2 regions of the Paraburkholderia sp. BR14312 genome follow, and region 2 is predicted to be linked to the other one. Evidence: predicted binding sites of a transcription regulator. Region 2 holds the regulator's gene; the other holds the start of a gene.
The links. Region 2 encodes FliA, which starts transcription of late flagellar genes. Its sites were predicted from a motif close to CTAAAGTTTNNNNNNNNNNNGCCGNTA; they were not measured.
Positions count from the first base shown of each region.

Region 1: a site for FliA is predicted at 1,627-1,653, ahead of fliD (flagellar filament capping protein FliD). Genes of this name have one in related genera too.

Region 1 covers NZ_JBFPKI010000013.1:55,711-63,290, reverse strand. The annotation lists gene fliD (flagellar filament capping protein FliD) at 118-1,560, opposite strand; gene AB3X98_RS31510 (YigZ family protein) at 1,717-2,310, opposite strand; gene AB3X98_RS31505 (hypothetical protein) at 3,112-3,429, opposite strand; gene AB3X98_RS31500 (acyl-CoA synthetase) at 3,741-5,411, opposite strand; gene AB3X98_RS31495 (Crp/Fnr family transcriptional regulator) at 5,585-6,337, shown strand; gene AB3X98_RS31490 (DUF4148 domain-containing protein) at 6,457-6,813, shown strand; gene AB3X98_RS31485 (peptidoglycan D,D-transpeptidase FtsI family protein) at 6,822-7,580, opposite strand, start outside.
Region 2 covers NZ_JBFPKI010000010.1:278,691-286,270, forward strand. The annotation lists partial or broken gene flhB (flagellar biosynthesis protein FlhB) at 1-382, shown strand, start outside; gene flhA (flagellar biosynthesis protein FlhA) at 538-2,637, shown strand; gene flhF (flagellar biosynthesis protein FlhF) at 2,934-5,033, shown strand; partial or broken gene AB3X98_RS27475 (MinD/ParA family protein) at 5,026-5,808, shown strand; gene AB3X98_RS27480 (RNA polymerase sigma factor FliA) at 6,164-6,895, shown strand; gene AB3X98_RS27485 (flagella synthesis protein FlgN) at 7,068-7,511, opposite strand; gene flgM (flagellar biosynthesis anti-sigma factor FlgM) at 7,562-7,580, opposite strand, start outside.

The DNA.
Region 1 (7,580 bases), on a different contig from region 2:
CGATAGTTCGATTCGCGGTTGTTCTTCACGTCCCCTGTTGGCCGCCGATTCACTCGGCGGCCTTTTTTTTCGTCTGCCGTCGACGTTTGCTAGCGTCGATCACGGCGTATTCAAGCCTTATTTGTGATTCGTCGCGAGGGCGCCCGCGCTGTTTGCACCGCCAAAGAGCTGTGTCAGATATTGCTGGTTGTTGTTCATGATCGACATGAGGTTATTGAGCGCGGTGAACTGGCGGTTGAATTTCGCAGTGAGCTGGGTTGCGCGCACATCGAGCATCGACGACTGCTTTTTGATGTCGTCGAGTTCCTTGTTGATGGCCGTGCTGCGCCGCTCGATGATGCCGCTCGACTGCACGTAAGGCGTAATGGCGCTGTTGAGCTTCGTGGTCAGGCCGCCGCTGCCGAACAGCGCCGCAATCGCACTGTTGCCCGGTTGCAGCGCCTTCTTGAACGTCTCGTCGTCGATCTCGAGCTTCCCGCTCTTGTCGAGCTTGATGCCGATCTCGCCCAGCGAATGGGTCACGCCGTCGCTGCCCTTCACGCCCGCCGAAACGAGCGCCGGCAGACTCGCCGCGAGGGTGCGCGCGATCGAGTCGCCGAGCAGCGCGCCTGCCTGCGCGCTCGTCGAACCGGTTGCGGCCGTATAGGAGGTCAGCCCGTTCAGGGCATCGACGTAACTGTTGTACGCCTTCACGAAGTCGCGGATCGATGTGCCCGTCGCTTCGGTGTCGGGAGCGACGGTGAGCGTTTGCTTCGTGCCCACCGAGGCGCTTGCAAGCTTGATCGTGATGTCGCTCACCATGCCCTCGAGCGTGTTGCTCGCGCTCGTGACGCGCGTGCCGTCGATGCGCAGTTCGGCGTCGCCGGCTGCCTCGACTTCGCGCATCTGCGAGGAAGCGAGCCGCGTGTCGACGCCCGCGCCCGCCTGCACGTCGATCGCGTTGGCCGCGCCGGTCTTGTTCGCGGTCAGCACGAGGTGCTGGCCGTCGGCGCCGTTGACGATCGACGCCGTGACGCCTGGGTTGTCCTTCGCCCGGTTGATCGCCGCGACGACGTCGGTGAGCTTGTTGCTGCCCGCAGCGATCGTCAGATGCATGGACTTGCCGCCCATCGCGATGTCGAGGCTGCCTTCCCCGAGCGTCTCGCCCGTGTCGAAGCTGTCCGAGGCGAGCTTATGCGCTGTCGCGAGGCGATCGACTTCGACCGTGAAGCTGCTCGCCACGGCGTTCTTGCCGGCCACCGCGCTCAAGCCCTTGTCCTTCTCGCTCGTCGTGACGGTGAAGCGCTGCAGCGCGGCGCCGTCCTTGAACGGCTCGAGTGCAGTCTGGAGCGAAGCGAGCGCCGACTTCAGCGCGCCGAGCGCCGACAGCGTCGTGTTGCTGGCGGTCTGCTTCGCACTGAGGATGGCGCTCGGCCCCGCGATCTTCGCGTTGACGAGCGCCTTGACGAGCTGGTTGACGTCAAGTGCGGAGTTGGTCGCGCCGCTGATGATCGACTGGGCGGCGTCGCTCAGCGCGCTGTTCGCGCTGGCGGTCGTGGTGTTCGTGATCGTGCTTGCCATGAAAGAAGTCCGTTCGTTCTGGTGCGTCGAGTCGACGGAACGCGCGAATGCGCGGCCATGCTTTCATTACGGCAAGCTTTCATGAAACTTTATGAAAGAAATGAAAAGTTTTTGAAAAGTGCGCGATCGGCACTGCGGCGGCGGCCAGCCGCCCGCTCAGCCGGGCTCGGGGAAGCCCGAGCGGCCTTGCGTGAGATCGGTGAGCGTGGTGCGCGCGGCGTCCACGGCGGTCGCGGGCAACTGGATCGTGAGGCGGACCGTCATGGTGTACTGGCTTTCCACGAGCGTGAACTGCTCCTGGTCGATCCAGTGGCGCACGCGGGTTTCGTCGGGATAGCCGAGTTCGACGGTGAGGCGCGCCTGCGCAATGCGCTCGACGCGCTCGGCCCCCTGCAGGGCGCTGGCAATGGCGTCGGTATAGGCGCGCACGAGGCCGCCCGCGCCGAGCTTCACGCCGCCGTAATAGCGCACCACGGCGGCGAGTACGCCGTCCAGGTCGTGATGGCGCAGCACTTCGAGGATCGGGCGCCCGGCGGTGCCGGAGGGTTCGCCATCGTCGGACATGCCGGACTGGCCGCCCGCGAGCAGCGCCCAGCAAACGTGCGTGGCGGTGGGGTGTTCGTCGCGCAGACGGCGGATTTCGGCCATGGCCGCTTCGCGGTCGGCAACGGGAATGGCATGCGCGATGAAGCGGCTCTTGCGGACATCGAGTGCCGCGGTGACGGGATGGGCGAGGGTGAAAGTTGGCACAAGCGGGGTGGCACTGCTGGCGAAACCCCCATGTTAACCGATGCTCATGGGCCGGCTTTCGACGTCCGTCCCCATATCTTGCCAGTTTGCGTAATGGTTCTTTGCGCCGGATGCTAGTGACGCCCCGGCCTTCAGCCCGGATAATGCACGGCATGACGGATCTAGCTCTGGCTGGAGCGAAGCCGAACTCCTCATTCGGTGATCCGTCATCGTTCCTTCTCTCGCGGCGCCGCTGCATGTTCCGGCAGACGCGATTCTCCAAAGCACAGAAGCCAAAAAAATCCCCGGTCGGACTGTGTCACGACCGGGGGTCACAAGGCTCGCCTGTTCTCAAGAGGCAATCCCACCTTACGTCCGCAAAATTGCGGCCGCAATCGGAAAAAAAACCTGGTGCGCGTGACACCCGAAGGGCGCTAGTGTTCTCATTCGCGCGCAAAAAAATCCCGGCCATCGCTGGCCGGGCAATGAGAATACACCGTGCGCTCCGGGGAACGAAACGCCCATCAACGTTACCCGCGCGCCGTGCGGCCGGCAACACTTCCGCATTACCTGCAATTACTGACATCTGCCTTTCCGGCCGCAGCCGGCGCGCGGGACGGCAGGCCGGATACGCCATGTGGCGGGCATCGTGCTCGCATTGTTTCGCATGCCGAACGATATCCATGCGTTCGCACACGCGTGCTGAAGTAAGGCGCCGAAATGCGCCGAGGCCGGTCTCCCTTGAGGGAAGACCGGCCTCGGCGTGCCGCTTCAGGGGCCTCCAGCGAAGGCGGCCCCTGGATCACGCGCGCATCACGCGCATCAGTAACGCGGCGGGGGCGGCGGACGATGGTCGTCCTCGCGGTAGCGCGGGGGACCCGGATCGTGCGGGTGATGGTGCATCCACTCGTCGTGTTCCCAATAGCGGTGGCCGTCGTAATAACGGTTCTCGTGCCAGCCGATCGAGACGTGCGCGTCCACCGGCATCATGTGCGGTTGACCGTATTGCGGCGCCGATTCGGCACGCAGCCCATACGGTGCGGATTGAGCGAAGGCGCTCGATGCGCCCATCAATGCGCCGCCGGCGATCAGTGCTGCGGCGATGGCGCGGGCGGGGGTCTTCCAGCTCTTCGTGTTCATGAGTTACCTCCTCGTTGGTTGCGTCGTCAGTCACGCGGCATCGGGATGCCTTTGTGTTGCGACCACGGTTCAAAGCTTATCGGCCCGAAGCGAAGGAAAACGTGACCACTTGTAAGCTTTCGTTTCATACGATTCTTCATGCGAGAAAGGCTGCTTTGACAGTTCGCCCTTGATGCAGAAAGGATTAAGCGCCGCACCTGACAATCGCGACCGAGCCACAGGGGGTCGGGGTGTCAACTGACGTTACATTCAGGCCGCGCGGGCCGCCTGAATGCGTCACGTCTACCGGCCAGCAGGCCCCGATGTCGTTCTTACCGAGGTGTTTTCGGCGCGGGTGTTGCACCAGCCACGTCGATCGCGCTTTGCGAACCTAGTTGCGCGCGCAACTCATATTTCTGGATCTTGCCCGTGGCCGTGCGCGGCAGTTCGCCGAATCGCACGGCGCGTGGCACCTTGAAGTGCGCGAGAAAGAGCCGGCAGTGCGCGATGATTTCCTCGGCCGTGGCGCTCGCGCCGGGCCGCAGTTCGACGAACGCGCAAGGCACTTCGCCCCACTTCGGATCGGGCATCGCCACGACGGCGGCGAGCGCGACGGCCGGATGGCGATACAGCGTGTCTTCCACCTCGATGCTCGAAATATTCTCGCCGCCGGAGATGATGATGTCCTTGCTGCGGTCGGTAATGCGCACGTAGCCGTCGGGCGTCATCACGCCGAGGTCGCCCGTATGGAACCAGCCGCCGCGGAACGCCTCTTCCGTCGCGCGCTCGTTTTTTAAGTAGCCCTTCATGCAGATGTTGCCGCGGAACATGATCTCGCCGAGCGTTTCGCCGTCGGCGGGAACGGGCTCCATCGTCTGCGCATTGCGCACGCTGACGCCGCTTTGGAGGTGATAGCGCACACCCTGGCGTGCGGCGAGGCGCGCCTGCTCCTCGTCGGGCAGCGTCTGCCAGCCCGCCTGCACCGCGCATACGGCAGCGGGGCCGTACACCTCGGTCAGACCATAGACATGCGTGAGTTCGATGCCGATCGCCTTCATCTTCGCGATCACGGCCGGCGCGGGCGGCGCGCCCGCCACCATCGTGCACACCGTGTGAGCGATGCCTTCGCGGTACTCTGCGGGTGCGTCGGCGAGCGCGCCCTGCACGATGGGCGCGCCGCAATAGTGCGTGACGCGCTCGCTGCGAATGAGGTCGAACACGAGCTTCGCGTCGAACTTGCGCAGGCACACGTTCACGCCCGCGCGCGCGGCGACGGTCCACGCAAAGCACCAGCCGTTGCAATGAAAGAGCGGCAGCGTCCAGAGATACACGGCGTGCTTGGGCATGTCCCATTCGAGGATATTGCTCACCGCGTTGAGATACGCGCCGCGATGGTGATAGACCACGCCCTTGGGGTCGCCCGTCGTGCCCGACGTGTAGTTCAGCGCAATGGCGTCCCATTCGTTGCGCGGCGGCTCCCAGGCGAACTCGGGATCGCCTTGCTCGAGGAACGCCTCGTAGTCGGTGGCGCGCGGGAAGTACTCGGGGTCCGCGGGCGCGATGTCGGCCACGCTGATGATCCTGAGGTTGGGGAATTCGAGCGCCGCGCGCTGCGCGAGCGCCGCGAATTCGGTATCGACGATCAACGCCTTCGCTTCGCCATGGCGCAGCATGAACAGCATGGTTGCGACATCGAGTCGCGTGTTGAGCGTGTTGAGCACCGCGCCGAGCATGGGCACGCCGAAGTGCGCCTCGACCATCGCGGGGATGTTGGGCAGCAGCACCGCCACGGTGTCGCCGCGGCCGATGCCCACCTGCCCGAGCGCGCTTGCGAGCCGCCGCGTGCGCGCATAGGTTTCGCGCCAGTTGCGGCGGACGTCGCCGTGGACCACAGCCAGGCGCTCGCCATAGACCTCAGCGGCGCGGGCGATGAAATCGACCGGCGTGAGCGGCACATAATTGGCTTCGCGTTGCGCGAGCCCTTCTTCGTAGGGGTGCAACATGGCGGTGTCTCCGAACGGTTATTGGTGTGTCGATAGGATTCGCGCTACCGTAGCAGGGCCGCGCACGCCAGTCTGTCACCGGCGCGACAGAGCGGGCCGCGACGCACGGTCCGCCTGACAAGATCGACCCAAAGATTGACCTAACCCAGGAAAGCGCGATGTCGCAATCCATTATGCCCCCGGACGGAACACCGGCCGCCCGCGATTCATGGCGCGAAGGCGAGCGCATCGACGCCGCCAACGCCGCGCGTCTTGCCTCGCTGTTCGAGCGCTGCGCGTGGTTCCGCGGGCTCGCGCCCGAGCATCGCGAGTGGGTGCTGGCGTCGTCGCATGCGCAGGGCTATGCCGCGGGCGCGATCGTCGCCGCGCGTGAAGCGCCCTCCGACTGGTGGCTCGGCGTGAGTTCCGGCCTCGTGAAGCTGGCGATCTTCAATGCATCGGGGCGCGGCTGCACGTTTTCGGGCGTGCCGCACGGCGGCTGGTTCGGCGAGGGCAGCGTGATCAAGCGCGAGCCGCGCAAGTACGACGTGATCGCGCTGCAGCCGTCGCTCGTCATGGCCGTCGCCACTGAGACGTTCCACCGGCTCATGGATTGCAGCCTGCCGTTCAACCGCTTCGTGATCCATCAGCTCAACAACCGCATGGGCGAGTTCATCGCGTTGATCCAGAACAGCCGCTTGCTCGACGTCGATGCGCGCGTCGCGCAGTCGCTCGCGCAGATGTTCAATCCCGATCTTTATCCCGAGACGGGGCGGGCGCTCGACATCTCGCAGGAGGAGATCGGCATGCTGGCGGGCGCGTCGCGTCAACGGATCAATCAGGCCCTGCAGACGCTCGAGCGCCAGGGGCTCGTCGCGCTCTCGTATAACCGTGTGGACGTGCTCGATCTCGACGGGCTGCGCGCATTTGGCCGCGACCAGATCTGAGGACCGCAGAACTCCTTATCAATCTTGCGAGGAATGGAAGACTCTCTCCCTCGCTAGCCGGTTTTTGTGCGTGGCCGCGCTGCGTAGACTTTGCTCATCGAATTCATACGGAGAGCATGGTGAAAAACGCAATGCTGCGCGCGGCGCTGGTGTCGATGATGGCGATCGTTCCGGCGGTCTCGTTCGGTCAATCCACCGGCACGCACAACGGTCCGGTGACGCGGGCCCAGGTGCTGCAGGAATTGGTCGATCTGGAGTCGGTGGGCTACAACCCGGCTTCGGCGAACGATGCCACGTATCCGGAAGATGTGCAGAGCGCCATGCGCCGGCTCGCCGAAAAGCGCGCCAACGAAGCGCGTCTGGCGCAGGAGCAGGTCGCGCAATCGGGTTACGGCGCGCCGCCCGCACCCAATGCAGAAGCGGGGGCGCCCGCCGTGTCGGGCAGCGAGCCGCCGCCCGCGTATCGCCACCATTGATTGCGGCGCTAACCGCGCCCTGAGCCGGCCCGGGTGCCGCTGGCACCCTTGGCGCTCTCGGGGCCGGCCGCGACATCGGGCGGCACGCCGAGCAACTGGAGTGTGCCGGCCGTCACACCCGAAAATACCGGCCCCGCAACCGTGCCGCCATAAAATGCCTTGCCCGCCGGATCGTCGATCATGACCGCGACGATCACGCGCGGCGCGCTCATCGGCGCCATGCCGACGAACAGCGCCCGATAGCGGTTCTTCGCATAGCCCGCGCCGATCTGCTTGCGCGCTGTGCCGGTCTTGCCGCCCACCCGATAGCCTTCCACATTCGCGGCGCGCCCCGTGCCGCCGTCGCTCGTCGCCATCTCCAGCATCTTGCGCATGGCGGCGGCCGTGGCCGGCGTCGTGACCGCGCGCGCCGCCGACGCGGAGGCACCGCCCGCGCCGGCCGGCGCTTCGCGCAGGAGGGCGGCCGGATGCAGCGTGCCGTCGCCGGCGTAGGCCGTGTAGATCTGCGCCATCTGCAATAGCGATGTAGACAGGCCGTAGCCATATGCCATCGTCGCCTGCTCGATGGGGCGCCAGCGCGCCCACGGCCGCACGCGGCCCGGCGCCGCGCCCGGGAACGTGACGCCGGGCCGCTGCCCGAGCCCGTACTCCTGATACTTGTCCCAGATCGTTTGCGCGGGAAGGTTCAGCGCGAGCTTGGCGAGCGCGATGTTGCTCGACTTCTGGATCGCCTCCGCCACAGTCATGCGGCCATGATTCGAGGTGTC
Region 2 (7,580 bases):
CGTGGTCGTGACCAACCCGACGCACTTCGCCGTCGCGCTCAAGTACGCCGATGGCGAGATGCGCGCGCCGAAGGTCGTCGCCAAGGGCGTGAACCTCGTGGCCGCGCGCATCCGCGAGATCGCGACCGAGAACAACGTGCCGCTGCTCGAAGCGCCGCCGCTCGCCCGCGCGCTCTATTACAACGTCGACATCAACCGCGAAATTCCGGGCCCGCTCTACGGCGCGGTCGCCCAGGTGCTGGCGTGGGTCTATCAGCTCAAGCGCTTTCGCGAGCATGGCGGCGACGTGCCGATGGAGCCGACCGACCTCGACGTGCCACCCGAAATGGACAAGGGCGCGATGAGCGACGAAGACGAAGCCAGCGAAGCCGACGAAGCCCTCACCCCCGAGGAGCGCGCGGCCGCCGAGGCCGCCAGTCGCGCGAACGCGGCAAATTCCACGAACGCAGCGAACGCGGCGAACGCAAACAACGCATCGAATACCGCTGGCCGCGCCGACGACAATCCGGCGCGCGACGGCACTGAAGGAGCAACAGAATGAACGCCCGCACCGGTTTCCTCGCGCGGCGCCCGGAGATGCTGCAAAGCACGAATCTGCGCGCGCTGGCGGGACCGATCCTGATCTGCATGATCCTCGGCATGATGATCCTGCCGTTGCCGCCGTTCCTGCTGGATCTGCTGTTCACTTTCAACATCGCGCTTTCGGTGATGGTGCTGCTCGTCAGCATGTACACCATGAAGCCGCTCGACTTCGCGGCGTTCCCGAGCGTGCTGCTGTTCTCCACGCTCCTGCGGCTCTCGCTGAACGTGGCCTCCACGCGGATCGTGCTGCTCGAAGGCCACACCGGCCCGGGGGCAGCGGGCCAGGTGATCGAGTCGTTCGGCCACTTCCTCGTGGGCGGCAACTTCGCCGTGGGTATCGTGGTGTTCGTGATCCTCATGGTCATCAACTTCATGGTGATCACGAAGGGCGCGGGCCGTATCGCCGAAGTGTCCGCGCGCTTCACACTCGACGCGATGCCCGGCAAGCAGATGGCGATCGACGCCGACCTGAACGCGGGCCTCATCAACGAAGAAGCGGCCCGCAAGCGCCGCAGCGAGATTGCCCAGGAAGCCGAGTTCTACGGCTCGATGGACGGTGCGAGCAAGTTCGTGCGCGGCGACGCCATCGCCGGCCTGCTGATCATGGTGATCAACATCGTGGGCGGGCTGATCGTGGGCGTCGTGCAGCACGGCATGCCGCTCGCCTCGGCGGGCGAGACCTACACGCTGCTGACCATCGGTGACGGCCTCGTCGCACAGATTCCGTCGCTCGTGATCTCGACGGCGGCCGGCGTGATCGTCTCGCGCGTGGCGACCAACGAAGACATCGGCACGCAGCTCACCGGCCAGCTCTTCACGAACCCGCGCGTGCTGATGATCACGGGCGCGATCATCGTCATGATGGGCTTGATTCCGGGCATGCCGCACTTTGCGTTTCTGCTGCTCGGCGGCGGTGCGATCCAGCTCGGCCGCACGCTGAAGAAGAACGCCGCAGCGAAGAAGGCGAGCGCCGTGATCGCCGACGCCGCGCCCGCCGCGCTTGCGCCCGTCGAAAACGCCGAGGCGACCTGGGACGACGTGGCGCTCATCGACACGCTCGGCCTCGAAGTGGGCTACCGCATCATTCCGCTCGTCGACAAGAACACCGACGGCGAGCTGCTCAAGCGCATCAAGAGCATCCGCAAGAAGTTCGCGCAGGAAATCGGCTTCTTGCCGCCCGTCATCCATATTCGCGACAACCTGGAGCTGCGCCCGAACGCCTACCGGATTGCATTGAAGGGCGTGGAAGTGGGCACGGGCGAGGCCTATCCGGGCCAGTGGCTCGCGATCAACCCGGGCCAGGTGAGCGCGGTGTTGCCCGGCACGCCGACCACGGATCCGGCGTTCGGCCTGCCCGCCGTCTGGATCGATTCGAACGTGCGCGAGCAGGCGCAGGTGTTCGGCTACACGGTGGTGGATTCGAGCACGGTGGTGGCGACGCACCTGAATCACCTCGTCGTCATGCACGCGGCCGAACTGCTCGGGCGCCGCGAAGTCCAGGCGCTGCTCGAGCGCGTGCAGAAGGACACGCCTTCGCTCGTGGACGACCTCGTGCCGAAGGTGCTGCCGGTCACGACGCTGCAGAAGGTGCTGCAGAACCTGCTGGAAGAAGGCGTGCCGATCCGCGACATGCGCACGATCATGGAATCGCTCGCGGAGCACACGCCGCGCATCACCGACGCCCACGATCTGACGGCGGCGGTGCGCATCGCGCTCGGCCGCGCGATCACGCAGCAATGGTTCCCCGGCAACGCCGACATGCAGGTGATGGGCCTCGACGCGAACCTCGAGCGCGTGCTGTCGCAGACGCTCACCTCCGGCCCGAACCCCGGCCTCGAACCGGGTCTCGCGCACACGCTGCTCACGCAGACCGAGCAGGCGATGGGGCGTCAGCAGGCGCTGGGTCTCGCGCCGGTGATGCTCGTGCAGCACGCGCTGCGGCCCATGCTGTCGCGCTTCCTGCGCCGCAGTTTGCCGCAGCTCAAGGTGCTGTCGTATGCCGAGGTGCCCGATACGCGCAACGTGAAGGTGGTGAACGTGATCGGGGCGCACTGATCGCGCTGCTGCATCTGGACGAGAAAAAGCCCGCTTCTTGCGGGCTTTTTCGTTAGCCGCGCCGCGTGCGAGCCTTTCTGCACGTAATTTTTGCCTGTGCGCACCCCCGCCACCGATTCCGCGAATTGCCCGCATTTCTCCGCCCTGATCCATCGATCATGGGGGGCTCACCTTCGAAATAATTCCAACATCGGAAAAGGCCTTGCACAGGACGCCAGGCCGGCAGCAATCCAGCGCCATTCCAGCAACAGACGACCGGCGGCGGCATTGGCCGCTCACCTCATCAGGGGCTTAGCTTGAACATTCGCAAATTCATCGGTGGCACCAGCCGCGACGCGTTACGGCTCGTACGCGAAGCGTTGGGTGCGGACGCCGTCGTTCTGTCGAACCGTACGCTCGACGACGGCAGCGTCGAAATCGTCGCGCTCGCGGACCGCGATCTCGCGGCGATCGCGCCGGCCGATGCTGCCGCCGCGCAAGGCCTGGGTGGCCTCGTGGCGCAAGGTGGTCAAGGCGCCCCGTTCGCGCAGCCCTCCGCCGCCATGACGCAGATGTCGCGCACGCCGCGCAGCGCGCCTGGCGCCGCTCCCGCGGCGCTCGCCGCCCCGGTGGGCGGTGCGAACCCCTACGCGAGCGGCATGCCGGACGTGTTCTCGTCGGTGTTCGGCGCGAGCCCGGAAGTGGGCGCCGAAAACGGCGGCGCGAGTGCCGACGCCGATGCCGATGGCGACCAGGCCGCCGACACCGCCGTCTCGCTCGGCAAGGAAGCGGCGGCCGCGTCGGCCGCCATTGCGCCGCTTTCGGCTTCGTCGCCTTCTTCGCGCGCCGCGGCAGGCCAGCAGGCCGCGCAATCGGCGATGCCGCCGACGCTGCAATCCGCGATGCAGGCCGCCCAATCGCAACAAGCTGTCCCGCATGCGCATTCGCCGCTGCAAATGGCGCTGCAGGCCGCGACCGACTCGCTCGCCTCGCCGGCCTTTGCACCATCGTTTGCGTCCACGGCGCCGGCCGCCAACGCCCAGGCCGCCGCACGTGAAGCCGCAGCGCGGCTCGAACAGGCCGCCGCCGCGCAGACGAGCGACGCGCCGCGCACGATGGCCGAATCGAACCCCTGGCTGATCGACCACGCCCGCCGTATCGCGAACCAGCAGAACGCGCCGCGCGTGCCGGGCATGACGCCTGCCACCGCCGCCGCGCGCGGCCTTGGCAGCGTCGCCGATCCGGTGCTGCCGCCCGACGTTGACGCCAGCACGCCCGACTGGGCGCTCGAGGCCGCTCATGTCGCCGCGCGCCGCGCCGCGCAGCGCCTCGGCCACGGTCCGGAAGCCGCGGGCCCCGCACCCGGCAGCCGCAATGCGCAGGGCACCGATGCGGCGCAAACCGTGAGCGAAGCGATCCGCGCGCGCATCGAGCAGGTCGTCAACGAAACCGTGATGAACGAGCTCGCCTCCATGCGCGGCATGATGGAAGAGCAGTTCGCGGGCCTCCTGTGGGGCGAGCGCCAGCGCCGCAGCCCGGTGCAGGGCGCGCTCACCAAGCAGCTGTTCGCCGCGGGCTTCTCGGCGCAACTGGTGAAGATGATGATCGACCGGCTGCCCGACGTGCAGACCGAAGAGGCCGGCATGGAGTGGCTCCAGTCGGTGCTCGAATCGAACCTGCCCGTGCTCGAAGACGAACAGGCGCTGATGGAGCGCGGCGGTGTGTTCGCGCTGATGGGCCCGACGGGCGTGGGCAAGACCACGACCACCGCGAAGCTCGCCGCGCGCTGCGTGATGCGCTTCGGCGCGAGCAAGGTGGCGCTGCTCACCACCGACAGCTACCGGATCGGCGGCCACGAGCAACTGCGCATCTTCGGCAAGATCCTCGGCGTTTCGGTGCACGCGGTGCGTGACGGCGCGGACCTCCAGCTCGCGCTCACCGAACTCAAGAACAAGCACATCGTGCTGATCGACACGATCGGCATGAGCCAGCGCGACCGCGCCGTGGCCGACCAGATCGCCATGCTGTGCGGCGCGGGCCGCCCGGTGCAGCGCCTTCTGCTGCTCTCGGCGACCAACCACGGCGACACGCTCAACGAAGTCGTGCAGGCCTACCAGAGCGGCCCGGACAACGCGCCGCTCACGGGCTGCATCCTCACCAAGCTCGACGAGGCGACCAACCTCGGCAGCGCGCTCGACACCGTGCTGCGCTACAAGCTGCCGGTGCATTACGTCTCGACGGGCCAGAAGGTCCCCGAGAACCTTTACGTGGCGACGCGCCGCTTCCTGATCCGCAGCGCTTTCTGCATTCCGCGAGAGAGTTCGCCGTTCGTGCCGCACGAAGACGATATCCCGGCGCTGCTGTCGGCACTCTCGACGCGTACGAATTCGCAGGCTCCCGAGGTCAGGTTTGGATAAGTTCGTAATCGATCAAGCTGAAGGGCTGCGGCGGCTTCTCGCGCGTGAAGGCTCGCGCGTGGTCGCAGTGACGGGCGGTGCAGGTTCGCCCGGACGCACGACCACGGTGGTCAATCTCGCGGCGGCGCTCACCGCGCAGGGCAAGGACGTGCTCGTGATCGACGAGTGTCTGGGACCCCGCTCGGTCTGTGCGCTGGTGGGCGGTGTGCGCGGCGCAGGCAACTTCGCCGCCGTCGTGCGCGGCGAGCGCACGCTCGACGAAGCCGTGGGGCGCCATGCGCTCGGCTTCGGCGTGCTGGCCGCCTCGCGCGACAATCGCGCGCAGTACACGTCCGCCCAGCTGCAGAAGGTCATTTCGGGCCCCGCGGACATCGTACTGATCGACGCGCAGCTCGACGCCGATGGCGCGCTTTCGCCGCTCGCCATGCATGCGCACGATGTGCTGATCGTGATGCGCATCGGTGCGCAGTCGATCACGGACGCCTACGCGTGCATGAAACGGCTGCACTTCGCGCATGCGATCGCGCAGTTTCGCGTGCTCGCGAATCATGTGGCGAACGCGAGCGACGCGCAGGCCGCGATCGAGAATCTCGCAGGGGTGGCGAGCCGCTACCTGAGCGTGTCGCTCGACAGCGCCGGAAGCGTCGCCGCCGATCAGCACATGGCGCAGGCGCTCAGGCTTGCGCGCTGCATCGTCGATGCGTTTCCGTCGACGGCCGCCGCGCGCGATTTCCGCCACGTGGCCGCCGAGCTGCCGCACTGGCCGATGCGACCCGCGGTCTCGGCGTGCTCGCCGGCCACGGCACGCGCCAATGCACTGTTCGGCGCGAAGGACGAAGAACATGAAGCGGCGGGCCACGCACCCGTCGACGATCCGGACGGCGCGCCGCAAGCCGGCGTCCAGCCCCACGCTACCCATGCAACAAACGCCGCACACAGCACGCTCGCCGCGAACGCCGATTCGTTCGTAGCGGCCGTGACGGGTGTGCATCCCGCACCCAACGCAACATCCGCGTCCGCTCCGGCCCATGTGGGCTGGCGGACCGATACGCCCGCGCAGCGGACGTCGCCGCAGCACGTCTGACGTGCGCACGACGACGCCAACAGGGAGATGAGAAGTGGAGAGCACGATGTATAACGCTCAAGGAAAAATTTCGCAGGCCGACGTGCTCGCGAAATACGCGCCGCTCGTCAGACGGCTCGGCTTGCAGCTCGTCGCCAAGATGCCGGCGAGCGTGGACCTCGACGACCTGATCCAGGCCGGCATGATCGGCCTGCTCGACGCGGCCAACCGCTACAAGGAAGATCAGGGCGCTCAGTTCGAGACCTACGCGAGCCAGCGCATTCGCGGCGCAATGCTCGACGAGCTGCGCAGCAACGACTGGCTGCCGCGCAGCCTGCGCCGCACCTCGCGCGAAGTGGAAAGCGCGGTGCACAAGGTGGAGCAGCGGCTCGGGCGCTCGGCGAGCGAGACGGAGATCGCCGAGCATCTGAGCATGCCGCTCGACGAGTATCAGAGCATGCTGCAGGAACTGCATGGCAGCCAGCTCATCTACTACGAAGACTTCGACCGCTCCGCCGAGGACGAACCGTTCCTCGACCGCTACTGCGTCGATCATTCGGACCCGCTTTCGGCGCTGCTCGACGACAGTCTGCGCGGCGCGCTCATCGAGGCGATCGACCGGCTGCCCGAGCGCGAGAAGCTGCTCATGTCGCTCTATTACGAGCGCGGCATGAACCTGCGCGAAATCGGCGCGGTGATGGAGGTGAGCGAGTCGCGCGTGTGCCAGCTGCACAGCCAGGCGGTGGCGCGCCTGCGCACGCGACTGCGCGAGATGTCTTGGGCCGGCCAGGAGAATTGAGGCGGTAGACGGCGCGCGCGGCGGCCAGCGCGAGCGGGACTGAAGTTGCAATGAAAGAGCCGGGGTGCGAGAGCGCCCCGGCTTTTTTGTTGGTGGACTGGACTCGCGCGAAACAAAAAAGCCGAAGCATCACTGCTTCGGCTTTTGTCTTTGGCGGACGATCTACGCGCGCTTACAGCCCGAACGCCGGCAACCGCCCATCGGGACCGTACAGCATCGAGCCGTTGCCCGTTTCGCCGCGCAGGATCGAGAGCGCGCGGCGGTTATGCTCCATGCGCGTGCGGATCATCATGCCAATGGTGAGATTCTTGCGGCGCGCGCGCTCGGTCGACCCCTTGAGCAGCGCCCACTGACTTGCCAGACGCGCGTCGCCGTCGCAGGCCATTTCGATGCCCTTGCGGCCGCCCGGCAGGCCGAGGCCGGCCAGTTGCGCGTCGCGCGCTTTTTCGAGGCCCGCGAGACGCTGCGTGAGCGTCGTCTTCTGCTCGACGATTTGCGGGAGCGCCTCCATGCCATCGGCCGACACGAGCGCCTTTTCTTCATAGGCGAGCAGCGACGCGAACGCCTCGACCGTGGCGTGTTCGTCGATCAGTGTGGCCAACAGGGCATCTTTCATTGCAAGGCACCAAAAAAAGCGAGGTTTGCGCGGCGCTCGCGCATCGGGCGTCAGTTGCCCGACGTCGGC